Regions from separate parts of the Mesorhizobium sp. B2-4-17 genome, predicted to be linked through region 1. Evidence: predicted binding sites of a transcription regulator. Region 1 holds the regulator's gene; each other region holds the start of a gene.
The links. The regulator LexA, encoded in region 1, represses DNA repair genes until DNA is damaged. The targets are predictions, from matches to a motif close to TGTTCNNNNTGTGTTCNG.
Positions count from the first base shown of each region.

Region 2: a site for LexA is predicted at 1,594-1,611, ahead of dinB (DNA polymerase IV). Genes of this name have one in related genera too.
Region 3: a site for LexA is predicted at 2,385-2,402, ahead of FJ548_RS03380 (sel1 repeat family protein). Genes of this name have one in related genera too.
Region 4: a site for LexA is predicted at 2,025-2,042, ahead of recA (recombinase RecA). Genes of this name have one in related genera too.

Region 1 is NZ_VFUX01000006.1:76,065-79,807, forward strand. Features, by position in the region: gene FJ548_RS06820 (ComEC/Rec2 family competence protein) at 1-1,403, shown strand, start outside; gene lexA (transcriptional repressor LexA) at 1,397-2,134, opposite strand; gene FJ548_RS06830 (GntR family transcriptional regulator) at 2,530-3,303, opposite strand; gene FJ548_RS06835 (ABC transporter substrate-binding protein) at 3,455-3,743, shown strand, end outside.
Region 2 is NZ_VFUX01000010.1:23,080-26,822, forward strand. Features, by position in the region: gene FJ548_RS09875 (helix-turn-helix domain-containing protein) at 1-11, shown strand, start outside; gene FJ548_RS09880 (pilus assembly protein TadG-related protein) at 126-1,343, shown strand; gene dinB (DNA polymerase IV) at 1,655-2,902, shown strand; gene FJ548_RS09890 (FGGY-family carbohydrate kinase) at 2,921-3,743, opposite strand, start outside.
Region 3 is NZ_VFUX01000002.1:351,762-355,504, reverse strand. Features, by position in the region: gene FJ548_RS03390 (acetyl/propionyl/methylcrotonyl-CoA carboxylase subunit alpha) at 1-378, shown strand, start outside; gene FJ548_RS03385 (branched-chain amino acid ABC transporter substrate-binding protein) at 447-1,568, opposite strand; gene FJ548_RS03380 (sel1 repeat family protein) at 1,996-2,262, opposite strand; gene FJ548_RS03375 (DUF2147 domain-containing protein) at 2,702-3,043, shown strand; gene FJ548_RS29745 (hypothetical protein) at 3,263-3,418, shown strand; gene FJ548_RS03370 (hypothetical protein) at 3,460-3,654, shown strand.
Region 4 is NZ_VFUX01000053.1:27,632-31,374, reverse strand. Features, by position in the region: gene FJ548_RS28685 (pseudouridine-5'-phosphate glycosidase) at 1-803, opposite strand, end outside; gene FJ548_RS28680 (carbohydrate kinase family protein) at 875-1,819, opposite strand; gene recA (recombinase RecA) at 2,100-3,197, shown strand; gene alaS (alanine--tRNA ligase) at 3,459-3,743, shown strand, end outside.

The DNA.
Region 1 (3,743 bases):
GCACGGTCATGGGTCTGCTGCGCGGCGCCTTCGCGCTGTTTCCAGATTCTTCCGCACGAAGGCCGGTGAAGAAATACGCGGCCGCCGCAGCGCTGTTCTCGATCGCTGCCTATCTCGTCATTTCGGGCATCGTCGTTGCCGCCGAACGCAGCTTCATCATGCTGGCGGTGATGCTGATCGCGGTTCTGTTCGATCGCGCGGCTCTGACCATGCGCAATCTGGCGATCTCGGCGGTCGCCGTTATCCTGGTCTCGCCGCATGAAGTGGTCGGACCGAGTTTCCAGATGTCGTTCGCCGCGACCGCTGCCCTGGTCGGCGCCTATGCCGGTTGGGCGGATTATCGCGCGAGGAAGATCAGAACGCCTCCGCCCAGACGAACACCGGCCGGTTTTCTCATGGGCAAACTCGTCGCGCTCACAGGAGGCGTGGCAATGACATCCATTATTGCCGGCAGCGCCACGGCGCTGTTTGCCATTTGGCATTTCCAGCGTGTATCGCCGCTCAGCTTGTTCGCCAATCTGGCCGTCATGCCGATCGTTTCGGTCGTGATGTTCCTGGCCGTCGCCAGCGCGTTGCTCATGCCGTTCGGCTTGGATGCGCCATCCCTTTACCTGATGGGCAAGGGCCTGACGGCAATGATCGCCATATCGGCGTGGATATCGGAACGCTCTCCTGTCGATGCGGTCGGGCTGATTTCCCAGCAATCCGTGCTGCTGGTGACGGTCGCCCTGGTCATCGCGACGATGGCGACGACATGGCTGCGGCTCGCCGCACTCCCGTTCGCGCTTGCCGGCCTGTTGACTGTGTCGGATACGCGCACGCCCGATGTGCTGATCTCGGAAGATGCCCGGCTGGTCGCGGTGCCGATCGGCGGTGGCGAACTCGCGGTCAGCCGGGCACGCCCGAACGAATTCACCGTCGACAACTGGAAACGTGCATTGGTATCCGAAAGCATCGTCGTGCCGGAGGTGTTCAACAAGACAGACGGGCAGTTCGCCATTGCCGATGCCGTAAACCTGCCGCCGGGGGCACCGTTCTACTGCACCGACGGCGTCTGCCTCGCCAGGCACCCGTCCGGAGCGATTATCGCGCATGTCGAAGACCGCAAGGATACCTGGAAAGCCTGCGGTTTCGCCGACGTGATCGTCGTCAACGACGCGACTGGCTATGACGCCTGCCATAACCCGCTGGTTCTCGTCGTCACCAAACGGCAACTCGCTCGCAAAGGGAGTGCTGCGGTCTTCTTCGACCGCCAATCGGCGACTGGCCCACCAATCGTCAGCTTCGCCGTCGACAGGCCATACCGTCCCTGGCATGAACAGCGCAAATTCTCGCGCGAGGCGAGGGGCCTGCCGCCCTATAAAAAGCCTGACAATACCAGCGCGCCAGTGCCTGCTCAGTAGCGCCTGATCAGCCCGACGAGTTTGCCTTGCACCTTGACCCTGTCCGGCCCGAAAATGCGGGTCTCGTAGGCCGGGTTGGCGGCTTCAAGGGCAATCGAAGCTCCCTTGCGGCGGAACCGTTTCAGGGTCGCTTCCTCTTCGTCGACCAGCGCCACGACGATCTCGCCCGGGCTCGCTGTATCGGCGTTGCGGATGATGACCGTGTCGCCATCGAAGATCCCGGCCTCGATCATCGAGTCGCCCTTGACCTCCAGCGCATAGTGCTCGCCGCCCATGATCATGTCAGGCGGGACCGAGATGGAATGCGTCTGATGCTGGATGGCATCGATCGGCACACCGGCGGCGATACGGCCCATCACCGGGATCGAGACCGCGGGAACCGCATCGTCGTCATTGCCGGCCGCGGGCAAGCGCGACGGCGCCGGCTTGATCTGGCGACCAAGGTTGCCCTGACCGAGGCTGCCCTGGATGACACTTGGCGAAAATTTTTTTGCCGCGTTGAGGCCGGGCGCGATCGAATCCGGCAACCGCAGCACCTCCAGTGCGCGCGCCCTGTTGGGCAGTCTCCGAATAAAGCCACGTTCCTCCAGCGCCGTGATCAGGCGGTGGATCCCCGACTTGGAGGCAAGATCAAGAGCCTCTTTCATCTCGTCGAAGGAAGGCGGGATGCCGCTTTCCTTGAGCCGTTCATGAATGAACATCAGCAGTTCATGTTGCTTGCGCGTCAGCATGGCGGCCCCCAAGGCATTGAACGAAGGGTCTGAATCGGAATCGAAAAACAAACCCAGAACAAACACTATCTGTTCCAGTTGTGTTCCGCAACCGTTTAAAGTTTAGTGAATTTGTTAAGGGGTTCGAAATTTTTGCCGCCGGCAACAAACGGCAACCGACGCTTACCGACGATTTCTGCCCCGGACACACGCATTGAAATCGTTTTGGTTAATGGCCTGTGGCCCACCCCTTGTTGAGGTTTGGCTTCAGTCGTTTGAAAGGCGCACGGGGCGGATTTATGGAGTCGCCCAGTGTCATCCCAGCGGAACGAAACGAAACCAAAACGCCAACGTTCGCCAGCTCGCTTGGGGGATGGATCCGTGTGTAAGCGTCGGACGGCGCGGAAGCGCCGAAATCATCCGGAAACCGCTTTCAGGCTGCCGGCGCGTGCGGTGTAGTTGTTGGCGCTGCTGTCTTCGCTGTGAACATAGACGTGCAGCGTGTAGCCGATATGCGCCGTCATCAATGCCTTTGCCCGCTCGACATCACGATCGAGCGCCGCCTCCATGATCGCGGTGTGATGCTCGATCGCGATCGCCTCGCGCAGTGCGTCCATGGCCTCTCCATAGCCATGCTTGAGGCCGGCCGCTGCCCGCAAAGTCGGCGCCAGGCCGAGAAAACGATGATGTCGCCGCAGCTGATCCGCGATCGTCGAGCGGAATCGCAGCAGCCAGTTGGACGTCGCAGCACTCAGCAGCGCCGCGTGAAAGGCCTCGTGGCTTTCGTCCCATTGATCGACGGCCGCATCCGAGGGGTCGTCAACCGCGGTCTTGCAGCGAGAGAGCCGGTAATGAGCGGTGACAACGGCATCTTCCCATTGCCTGTCGCCTTTTTCCATCGATTCCAGGAACAGGGGCATCTCGACAACCATCCGCGCGCGCGCCAGGTCCTCGAGTTCGGCCCGCGACACGGGAGCGACGGCAAAGCCGCGATTGCTGATGGCAGTGACAAGGCGCTCGGCTTCAAGCCGAGACAATGCTTCACGCAGCGGCGTCCAGCCGACGCCATATGTGCCGCGCAGCGCACTCAACTTGAGCGGCGCACCCGGCATGAGGCGCGTCGTCAGAATATCGCGCCGCAGCAGCTGATAGGCCGCCTCCGTCTTTGTGGAACTATTCTGATCCTGCATCGCAGTCCGTCCATCGTCAGGCTCGGAAAATTATATATCATGGCGGTGCATGGCAAGAATTATATATAATGTTTGACATGGACCGGCGGACTGACCATGATCGCCTGATGTGCCGTCTTTAAGCGGCGCTAATCAAATCTGGGAGGAAATGATGTTGAAGTCGAAATGGCTGTCAGGATTGGCCCTGGCAGGCGCCTTGATGGTCAGCGCCGGCAGCGCCGCGGCTGATCAGATTCGTATCGGCATAGCCAATTTCGGAGAGCATCCTCAGTTGAATGCCGCCATAGCCGGTTTCAAGAAGGCGCTGACGGACAACGGCTTCGTCGAGGGCAAGGACGTCGTCTACACCGAGAGCCATACCAATTTCGACGCATCGCTGGTGCCGCAGATGATCGCCAAGCTGCAGGCAGAGCAGCCCAAGCTGATTTACACCATCACCA
Region 2 (3,743 bases), on a different contig from region 1:
ATGCTGGATAGGGGCGCGTGGCAGGCCTTCCGTCCAGGTGATCGGTTTAATTTTAGCGTTTCGTAAAACAATACGTAGAAACCCCTGCTGTAGTACCTGGTACTGATCTGACGAGGGGCGCTGTCGTGTTGAAAGACTTCTGGGCTTCGGAGCGCGGCAATTTCGCGCTGACCACGGTGATCGCGATGCTGCCGCTGATGCTTGGCGTGGCCGGCGCGATCGATCTGGTGGGCACGAGCGACGACGCCGACCACTTGCAGAACTCGCTGGACGCGGCGGGACTCGCCATCGGGACAAAATATTATTCCGGCATGGCGGCTGGCGACGTGCAGCAACTCGGCCAGAACTTCTTCACGGCCAATATGCGCGCCGCCGACCAGCAGGAATATTCGGGAAGCGTCGCAGCCCTCTCGAGCGCCGCCAGCGGCGGCCCCAGCGCCTACTATATTTCGCTTTCGTCCAGCATCAGCCGTCCCAGCTTCATCAGCGCCCTGCCCCCCTGGCAAGCCTCGCGCTCCACCATGGTCAAGATCGTGCCCGGTGCGCAGGCCTGCGTACTTGCGCTCGATCCTCATGCATCCGCTGCGGTCAACCTGCAAGGCTCGACCAACGTCGCGATGAACCATTGCGTGATCGCCGCCAACTCGGACGCGGCCGATTCCGTCAACAGAGGCGGATCTGCGCTGGTCAGCGCCAGCTGCGTTTCGACCGTTGGCGGCACGTCCGGCCTCTTGCCGCCCAACGCCAGCTTGAGTTGCGGCAATCCGCTCGAACATCAGTATGCGTCGTTTGATCCGCTGGCCAACGTCACCCCTCCCCCTTACACGCTTTGCCAGAACGCACCCAACGGCAAATCCATCACCCTTTCGCCCGGCACCTATTGCGACAAGACATGGTCGGGAAACATCACGCTCAATCCCGGCGTCTACATACTGCGTGGGGTCACCATAAAGCCCGGCGGAAATGGCAGCCTCACCGGCCAGGGCGTGACGATATTCCTGATGGAAGGCGCGCAAATCTACATCAACGCAAATGAACAGGTGACCCTCTCGCCGCCCACCAGCGGCACCTATGCCGGCATCACCATATTCCAGGATCGCGGCAATACATCGCCGCTGACACTGAATGGCGGGGCCGGCTCGGTGATCAGCGGCTTCATCTACGCACCGGACGCGCCGATATTCTACGCCGGCAACTCGGATATGAATTCCCAGGGCGACTGCATCCGGCTCGTCGGCGATACCGTGCAGATGACAGGAAATTCGGCCGTGCAGTCGGATTGCGCGGCGGCGCTCGGAAATCGCGAAATGTATGCGGGCCGCCTGATCACGCTTGTCAAATGAGCCGAGAGAGCCGGCCGCCGGCGGCAAGCCGTCTCTGGAAGCGATGAAGACGGCGTTGCGGGCTGGACATATTGGTTAGGCGGCGATGCTTTTCCAGGTTCAAGCGAAGCAGCTTTCTTCTCTAAGCCAGCGCCGCCCCTCACCTGCCTGCCGGCATCCTCTCCCCGTAGAGTTACGGGGAGAGGATCGCTCATCGCCGATTTCGCCAATCTGCGGGACGCCTTCAACAAATCCGTTCCTTGCTTGACAATGATCCCTTTTTGTTCTTCATTCGTTCGCATCTATCAGCAACTGCGGATGAGCGGTCGGGAATGGAGACGACAGCCACCATCCTGCATGCCGATCTCGATGCCTTCTATGCCTCGGTCGAGCAGCTGCTCGATCCGTCGCTGCGCGGCAAGCCGATCGCGGTCGGCGGCGGCGTGGTGCTGGCCGCCTCCTATGAGGCGCGCGCCTTTGGCGTGCGCGGCGGCATGCCGGGACGCAAGGCGCGCGAGCTTTGCCCGCAGCTGATCTTCGTCGGCGGCAATTTCAGCCACTACCAGCGGCTGGGCGACGCGGCGATCAAGGTGCTCGACGATTTCACGCCGGTGGTGGAGCGGATCTCCATCGACGAAGCCTTCGCCGATGTCGCCGGCTGCACGCATCTGTTCGGCCCGCCGGACGAAATCGCCAAAACCATCCGCCGCCGCGTGCGGGCCGAACTCGGCCTGCCGATCTCGATTGGCGTGGCCCGCACCAAGCATCTGGCCAAGATCGCCTCGCAGGTGGCCAAGCCCGACGGGCTGGTGGTGGTCGATCCGGGAACCGAGCTTGCCTTCCTGCACGACCTGCCGGTCTCGCTGATGTGGGGCGTCGGCCCGGCGACCAGGGCGCGGCTGGCCGAAATCGGCGTCGAGACCATCGGCCAGCTGGCCAGGACGCATAGCGGCGCGCTGACGCGACTGCTTGGCCCCGCCGCCGGCGAAAAGCTCGCCGCTCTGTCATGGAACCGCGACCCGAGAAAGCTGGAGACGAAGCGCCGCGCGCATTCGGCCGGCGCGCAATCGGCGCTTGGTCACAAGCCGGCCGTGGCGCGGGTGATCGTGCCGACTTTGCTGCATCTGGCCGACCGCGTCGCCAGCCGGCTGCGCGCCAAGGCGCGGCCCGGCCGCACGGTGACGGTGCGCGTGCGCTTTGCCGATCTCCGCGCCGTGACGCGCTCGATTACGCTCGACCAGCCGATCTCGGCGACCACCATGCTGGCCGAAATCGCCGGCGATCTCGTGCGCGGCGTGCTTGCCGACCACCCCCGGGAGAAGGTGATCTCGCTGCTGGCGATCTCGGTCTCGCATCTGGAGGAAAGCGCCGAGCTGCAGCTCGACCTGCCGCTCGGGCTTGCCGACGAGAAGCGCCGGCCCGGCACCCAGAAAGGCCTGGCACGCTTTGGCGCCGACCGCGCCATCGACAAGATCCGCGAGCGCTTCGGCAAGCAGGCGGTCGGCTACGGCGCCGTGGCGCTCGAAGCGGGACGTTCGGTGCCCGACGAATTCAGGGAACTGGCGGAAAAGGAGCTGTGAGCGGACGGCGCACCCGTCTCAGCCTCTGATCGCCCTACCCGTCTGCTGCAGCAGCTCAAACGCCGCGAAGCGCTTGGCGTGCCAGCCGGTCAGCGGCGCGTTGGGATGATAGGCTTCGCCGAGTCCCGACATGGCGGCCATGGCCGTCACCAGATCCTCATAGGCTCCAGCAGCGACTGCTCCGAGCATCGCCGAGCCCAGCAGCACCGGCTCCTGCGAGGTCGACGCCACCACAACCAGGCCGGTTGTGTCGGCCAGCAGTTGGCGGACCAATGGGCTTTGGCCCGCGCCGCCGCTGACGACGATCGTATCGACGGCAATGCCCTTTTCGCGCTCGGCGCGCACGATCTGGCGCGCGCCATAGCCAAGACCGCAGATGCCGGCGACATAGAGCGCGACCAGGCTGTCGAGACTGGTGTCGAGATCGAGCCCGGCGATCAGCGCATGTGCGTCCGGATCGGCGAAAGGCGCGCGATTGCCAAGAAATTCCGGCACGACATGGATGCCGCCGGCCAGCGCCGGCACAGCCGCCGCCCCGCCCCGGCTTTCGGCCAGCAGCGACAGCCAGACGCTGAGAGTGAGCCCTGCGCCTCGTGCTTTCTCCGTCGCTTCGCCGGCTGCCGGATGCAAACGCACCAGGTGGTCGATGGCCGCGCCTGCCGCCGATTGCCCGCCCTCGTTCAGCCATAGGCCCGGCACCATGGCCGAGAAATACGGACCCCAGACGCCGTCGACAAAAGCCGGCTCGGCAGTCGTCGACATGGTGCAGGCTGAGGTGCCGAAGACATAGGCCATGCGCGACAGAACACTGCCGGCTGCGCCGCGCGCGCCGACCGTGCCG
Region 3 (3,743 bases), on a different contig from region 1:
GATGCACCCTATGACAGCGCCAATTCGCACGACCTGCGCGCCCTTCCTCGCCTCGCCCGCTGGCCTGGCCACGTCACCGTATTCGAAGGCGCTGTCGGCTATGCCTTCGCGGTGCCGGACCCCTTGGCCAAAAGCGATGACGCGGCAGCCGCCTCGGGCAGCCTGCGCGCGCCGATGCCGGGTCTGGTCAAGCTGGTGCGCGCGGCAAAGGGCGATACCGTGATCAAGGGGCAACCGCTGCTGATCCTCGAGGCCATGAAGATGGAGCACAGCATCGCCGCGCCGCATGACGGAGTGATCGCCGAGATCGCCACGGAAGGTGCACAGGTCACCGACGGGACAGTACTTGTCCGCTTCGTCGAGGATCAGAACGCGTAGAGCGCATTGCCGGCACAAAAGAAATGGCCGGGACGACCCGGCCATTTCGTTGGATTCATTACTCGAGATTACTGCGCGATCGGCGCGTACTTGCCGTTATGCCACTGATTGATGTCGTAGCTGGCATTCTTAAGGTCGCCCTTCTCGTCGAAGGTGACTTCACCGACAACGGTGCTGATTGGCTGACCATTCTTCAACGCTTCGGCAACCTTGCCCGGATCGTCGCTGCCGGCGCGCTTGATGCCTTCGGCGAAAGCCTGAACCACGGCGTAGGAGAACAGCGTGAAGCCTTCCGGCACAAAGCCGCCGGCCTTGATCTTCTCGACAGCGGCCTTGGCTTCCGGCTTTGCCTGCGGATCCGACGGGAACACGAACATGGTTCCTTCGCCGGCCGGGCCGGCAACCTGCCAGAACTCCGGCGAAGCGATGGAATCGGGCATGATCAGCTGGAACTTCAGGTTCTGCTCAGCCGACTGACGCAGGATCAGGCCGGCTTCGGGGTGATAGCCGCCGAAATAGACGACATCGGCCTTGAGGTCCTTCAGCTTGGTGACGAGGGCCGAATAGTCCTTCTCGCCGGGATTGATGGCGTCGTAGTACACTTCCTTGAGGCCACCGGCATTCATGGTTGACTTGACGGCATCCGCCACGCCCTGGCCGTAAGCGCTCTTGTCATGCAGGATGACGACGTTCTTGCCGGCATATTTCTTGGCGATCCACGGGCCGATGAAGGCGCCCTGCGCGTCGTCACGTGTGTACAGGCGCATGATTGTCGACCAACCCTTTTTAGCGGCGTCGTCCGTGAGCACCGGGTTCGAGGACGCCGGGCTCATCATCAGCGAGCCCGCTTCGGCATAGACAGCGGACGCCGGAATGCTCGAACCCGAGCAGGCGTGGCCGTCGATGAATTTGACGCCGTTGGCGACGATGCGGTTGGCGACCGACACGGCCTGTTTCGGATCACACTGGTCGTCCTCGATGTCGAGCTTGATCATCGAACCGTTGACGCCGCCTGCGGCATTGATGGCATCGGCGGCGGCCTGCGCGCCCTGCTTGAACTGATCGCCGATGGTGGCGAGCTGTCCGGTCATCGGACCGACCACGGCGAAAGTGATGTCGTCGGCGAGCGCAACCGGCGCACTCATCATCAGCCCGAAAATGGCCGCGCCCAAAATACTCATTCTTTTCATGACAATAGAACTCCTCCACTCGCGCGCGGCCGCCCCGGCCACGCTTCTTCCAGAGAGGCCGGACAATTTCATCCTTCATCGAACCTGTCTAGGCGCATTGACGTCACTCGATTGGGCCTGCATGGCCTCGTCCACGCAAAAAAGCCACGCCAGCCTTGTTCCGGCTGGTCGTGGCTTTTTTGCCTGTCGGCTGCTTCCCCAACCCCCCGCGCCGTGAACCCCACCTTGGCCGTCCCTGTCTTCTATCGGCCCTGATCTTGTCCGAAAGCCGGAGTCCGCTTTTGGCGATCATGGTCCGTCGCGCGGCTGGGCCTGTCGCGCCTGCCGCATTCTTGTTCTTGTCGTTCGACTGTCTGCGCAGCCTTTCCCTGTTGCGGCCCGGCCATCTTGCGCGGCCTTGGCCAATATCTCCCCGTCTGGCGGAAACTCAGTGCATGGTCATCCATTCGCGGGCTTCGCGCAGCGCCCTGGCGATCTCGACCTTCGACATGGCCGCAGACAGTTCCGAGCGCAGTTCCGCGGCGCGGGCCGAACCCTTGATGGCGGCGATGTTGAACCATTTGTGGGCGGCAACGACATCGGTCTCGCAATCGCGGCCGGTCGCATACATCATGCCCAGTTCGAAAAGAATGTCGGCCTGGGCAGTTGCCCCCATGGCGCCGAAGCCTGTTTCCAGCATTTCAAAACGTGCCATTTTAGTCCCCTGTCTGGCTCCCGAGAGCTGCCTCCGTTTGTCTTGTCCGGGCTGCTCTTTCGATGCTTTCGAGAATGCCGCGCAGGCTTGAATCCGTCGTTAAATGGCGTGCTTAATTTGAGGAAAACAAAGCTAAAACAATAGGTAAACGCGAAAATTCGTTAAGGATACGAAGCCAGCAATTCAGCCGGTTTGCGCCAAATTTGACGAAAATTTGCGGGAGCGGAATCAACACTCCGCTAACCACGGGAAACAAACACGAAGCGCCGACCGTTTTTCATTTCCTCTCCGACGAGCCGAATTCAGGCGTTTTCAGAATCCCAAAGTCTTCCGTTGCGGCACCGCTTTTGTTTTGGCGGGAGCTGGATTAGCTTACGTTTGCGTAAGCGGCAGACCGGCGAGGCGGAGCATGCGGCCGGCTATCCATAGGGAGAAGAACATGTTTCGAAAAATGAGCCTGGTCCTTGCAGCCACATTGATCATGGCGGGGACGGCGTGGGCCGATCCGATCGAGGGCAACTGGAAGACGCAAGCCGGCGACACCGCGGCCATTTCAGGCGGCGGCTCATTCTCCATCACGCTCAAGTCCGGCAAATATGCCGGCAAGACCATCGGCTCGCTCAATGCGGCCGGCGACAACAAATATGCCGGCAGCATCACCGATCCGGCAAACGACAAGACCTATTCGGGCAAGGCGACATTGTCGGGCACCTCGCTCAAGATGAGCGGTTGCGTGCTCGGCGGACTGATCTGCAAGAGCCAGACCTGGCACAAGCTCTGATCGACCATTTCCTTGTGACCTCAAAGCGGGGCCTGGCAGGCCCCGCTTTCGTTTGATCGATGCGCTGGCGCCGGCGCTCTATGCGCGGCCTGCCGCCGTCCGAAGGCGGCGGCCAGACGAGATCCCGTCAATCAATTTGAACCGCAGATGAACGCCGGCATCAGAGCCGGTTCAGAGGCATCAGGGCATTCTCCCGCGCATTGAAGGAGACACCACCCCATGCTCGCCCGCCGCTTCACCATCGTCTGCCTGCTGATGAGCCTGTTTGGAATGTTCTTCGCCATCCTCGTCGCCGAAGTGGGCCGTCCGGCGCGCTCCTGGGACGAAGCCACCAGACTCTGCCGCCTCGCCTGCCCGACCAACCTTCGCCATTGAAACCAGAGTATCCGGACCTCGAAAAGAAAAGCTCGGACATCATGGACCGTATCACCGCCAACGCCCTCAAGACCCTTCGGCTTCTGCCGCGGGCGGCGCTCATCCTGATACTTCTGGCCGCCCCGGTCCTGGCCGTGCCGATGATGCGCGCCGATACCGGGTCGACGATCGAGGCGCCGGCGCTGAAGAAGTCCGGCGTGGGGTTGGTTCTGCTGGTCAGCCTGCAGCGGGGATGAAGAAAAATGCAGCTTTGAGCGGCTTCGGCGGCAAGCCCCCTCCCAACCGCTCGTCCAAGTCTCTATATTGAGCCATGGAAAAGCGAATC
Region 4 (3,743 bases), on a different contig from region 1:
GTCACCGCCTTGCCCGCTATTCTCTGCGCTTCCGCAGCCTTCTGCGCGGCCTCGATATAGCCGGCCATCTCTTCCGCCGGAATTTCATGGTTTTCTGGCACCGGATTGGCGATCAGCACGCCGCCGCCGAGACCGAGCGCTGCCCGCGTCTTGTAGAAATGCGCGATGTCCTCCGGCGCGTCCAGCGTCAGCGGCGCGCGGAACGGCGACTGCCGCGACCAGAAGGCCGGCATCGTCTCGCAGCCATGGCCAACCACGGGCACGCCGCGCGTTTCCAGCACCTCCAGCGTTTTTTCGATATCGAGGATAGCCTTGACGCCGGCCGAGACGACGATGACCGGCGTGCGCGCCAGTTCATCGAGATCGGCGGAAATGTCGAAACTCTTTTCCGCACCTTTGTGCACGCCGCCAATGCCGCCGGTGGCGAACACTTTTATCCCCACCATATGCGCCGCGATCATGGTCGCGGCGACCGTGGTGCCGCCGGTGCGCCCTTGCGCCACTGCAAAGCCGAGGTCGGCGCGCGACAGCTTCATGGCATCGCCGGTCATGGCCAGCGATTCACGCTCGCCGTCGGAAAGACCGATCTTGATGCGGCCGCCAACCACGGCGATGGTCGCGGGCACGGCACCGCCATCGCTGATGATCTTTTCGACATTGGCCGCCATGGCGCCATTGTCGGGGTAGGGCATGCCATGGGTGATGATGGTGCTCTCCAGCGCCACCACCGGGCGTCCGGCGGCCAGGGCTTGCGCCACGGGAGCGTGGACATCGATAAAGGGGCGGGCGGTCTCTGGGGTCAAATCGAATCTCCAATCGCGGCGCATCCATCAGGACGCGTGAACGTCCCTGCGGCGCTATGAATTTGCCGGTCTCATGCCACTTCCCGCGCATCCGGCACAAGGGCCAGCGCTTCCGCGAAGCTTGCCGCGGTGAATTCGGGCACGGCATTGGTGCTTTCGATAGCCAGCGTTGCCGCCGCGACGCCTTCGCGCAGGGCGCGGCGCAGCGGCAGGCCGCGCAGCAGCGCCGCGACCGTCGCACCCGCTAGCGCGTCGCCGGCGCCGGTGACATCGGCGACTTTCCTCGGGGCAGGCGGCAGGATCGAAAAAGCGCCTGCTTCATCGAAGCCCAGCACCGGCGCGCTGCCTGCCGTGACCACGCCACTGGCAAGCCCGTTGCATCGCAACCCGTCGATCATCTCTCGCTCGGAGGCACTCGAATTGACGCCAGCCAGTACAACGGCCTCTCGCCGGTTCATGAAGAGCTGCGCCAGTTCGCCGAGCACCGGTATCAGCCGCGTCACCTTGGCCGGCGAAATGGCAATGGCGAAAACCGGTTTGCCGGCGGCGAGCGAGACCAGCCGCTCCAGAGCCGACGCCGGCAGATTGGCGTCGCACAGGATGGCGTCGGCGTTGGCGACCACCTCCCGCATCTTGGAGCGCCTGATCTGCTTGGGGAAGGCCAGATCATAAAGCACCATGTCGGCAAAGCCGACGATCAACTCGCCCTCGCGGTCAATCAGCGCCGTGTAGCTCGGCGTGGTGCGATCGAGGAACACTGCCGACAGGTCTTTAATGCCCGCTTCCGCTATACCGCGTGACACGATATCGCCCGCGGCATCGCCGCCGCGCACCGACAGCAGCGAAGCCGAGACACCTCGGCGCACCGTGCTGCGCAACGCGTTGAAGACGCCGCCGCCGACATCCTCGCGCATTGTGCCGGGATTGGACGCCGCTGGCACGTACGGGCCGGCCACCTGGCCACGCCGATCGATATGGGCGCCGCCCACGGCCAGTATCTTCGCGGATTTCACCATGGCGGCGATATGACCTTTGTTATTGGCGCCACACAAGCGCTACACTGCGCGACAGAGCTTCGCATGCAAGGCAGCGATTCGGCGGATCGATACAATCGAGCCGTCTGGCCCAATGCGAGGACATCGCTGCCTCGGTCTGCGAGACAAAAAAAGAACAGATCAGGATATCTCTTGTTTTTCAGTTGGTTGTCTCCCCTTGCCAAATGAGAACAAAAAAGGTACAAAATGACAGGGATTGCGGATTGTCCGGCCTTCATTGACGACCAAGGGGTGATGTATCATGGCTCAGAATACTTTGCGGCTTGTAGAGGATAAGGCAGTGGACAAATCAAAGGCTCTGGATGCGGCGCTGTCGCAAATCGAGCGGGCTTTCGGCAAGGGCTCGATCATGCGGCTCGGCGCCAACGAGCAGGTCGTCGAGATCGAAACAGTGCCGACCGGGTCGCTCGGCCTCGACATCGCGCTCGGCGTCGGCGGCCTGCCGCGCGGCCGCATCATCGAGATCTACGGGCCGGAAAGCTCTGGCAAGACGACGCTGGCCCTGCACACCGTGGCTGAAGCCCAGAAGAAGGGCGGCATCTGCGCCTTCGTCGATGCCGAGCACGCGCTCGATCCTGTCTATGCCCGCAAGCTCGGCGTCGATCTCGAAAACCTGCTGATTTCGCAGCCCGACACCGGCGAGCAGGCGCTGGAGATCTGCGATACGCTGGTGCGTTCCGGCGCCATCGACGTGTTGGTGGTCGATTCGGTGGCGGCGTTGACGCCGCGAGCAGAAATCGAGGGCGAGATGGGCGATTCGCTGCCCGGCCTGCAGGCCCGGCTGATGAGCCAGGCGCTGCGCAAGCTGACCGCTTCGATCTCACGTTCCAACACCATGGTCATCTTCATCAATCAGATCCGCATGAAGATCGGCGTCATGTTCGGTTCGCCCGAAACCACCACGGGCGGCAACGCTTTGAAATTCTATGCATCGGTGCGCCTCGACATCCGCCGCATCGGCTCGGTCAAGGACCGCGACGAGGTCGTCGGCAACCAGACCCGCGTCAAGGTGGTCAAGAACAAGCTGGCGCCGCCCTTCAAGGTGGTCGAGTTCGATATCATGTATGGCGAAGGCGTGTCCAAGACCGGCGAACTGGTCGATCTTGGCGTCAAGGCTGGTGTGGTCGAGAAGTCGGGCGCCTGGTTCTCCTACAATTCGCAACGCCTCGGCCAGGGCCGCGAGAATGCAAAACTGTTCCTGCGCGACAATCCCGACACCGCGCGCGAGATCGAACTGGCGCTCAGGCAGAACGCCGGCTTGATCGCCGAGAAATTCCTTGAAAATGGCGGTTCTGAAGGTGGCGAAGACGGTTTTGAGGACGAAGCCGGCGCGATGTAGGGCAATGGCCAGAGTTCGGCCATAAATTCAGCCTATCACCTGATGCTTAAGTAACCGAGTTCTTTAGTACCGCGTTCCAAACCGCCGGCCTTCGAGCCGGCGGTTTTCGTTTTCGGCAGACCGGTAAGCTCCTGGATTGGCCCAATTCCGTGTTTCTGGACAGGGTCGGGCGTGCCCGCTAAAAGGCCAAGTCTATTTTCTAAGACGCAGAGACCAGTTTTCCGCCGGCTGTGCCGGCGTTTTCGCGAAAAGGCAGCAGTCATGAGTGGCGTGAACGAGATCCGGTCGACATTTCTCGACTATTTCCGCAAGGAGGGCCATGAGGTCGTGGCCTCGAGCCCACTCGTGCCGCGCAACGATCCGACCTTGATGTTCACCAATGCCGGCATGGTGCAGTTCAAGAACGTCTTCACCGGTTTGGAAAAGCGGACCTATTCGCGCGCCACCACCGCCCAAAAGAGCGTTCGCGCCGGCGGCAAGCACAATGACCTCGACAATGTCGGCTACACCGCGCGCCATCTCACCTTCTTCGAGATGCTCGGCAAT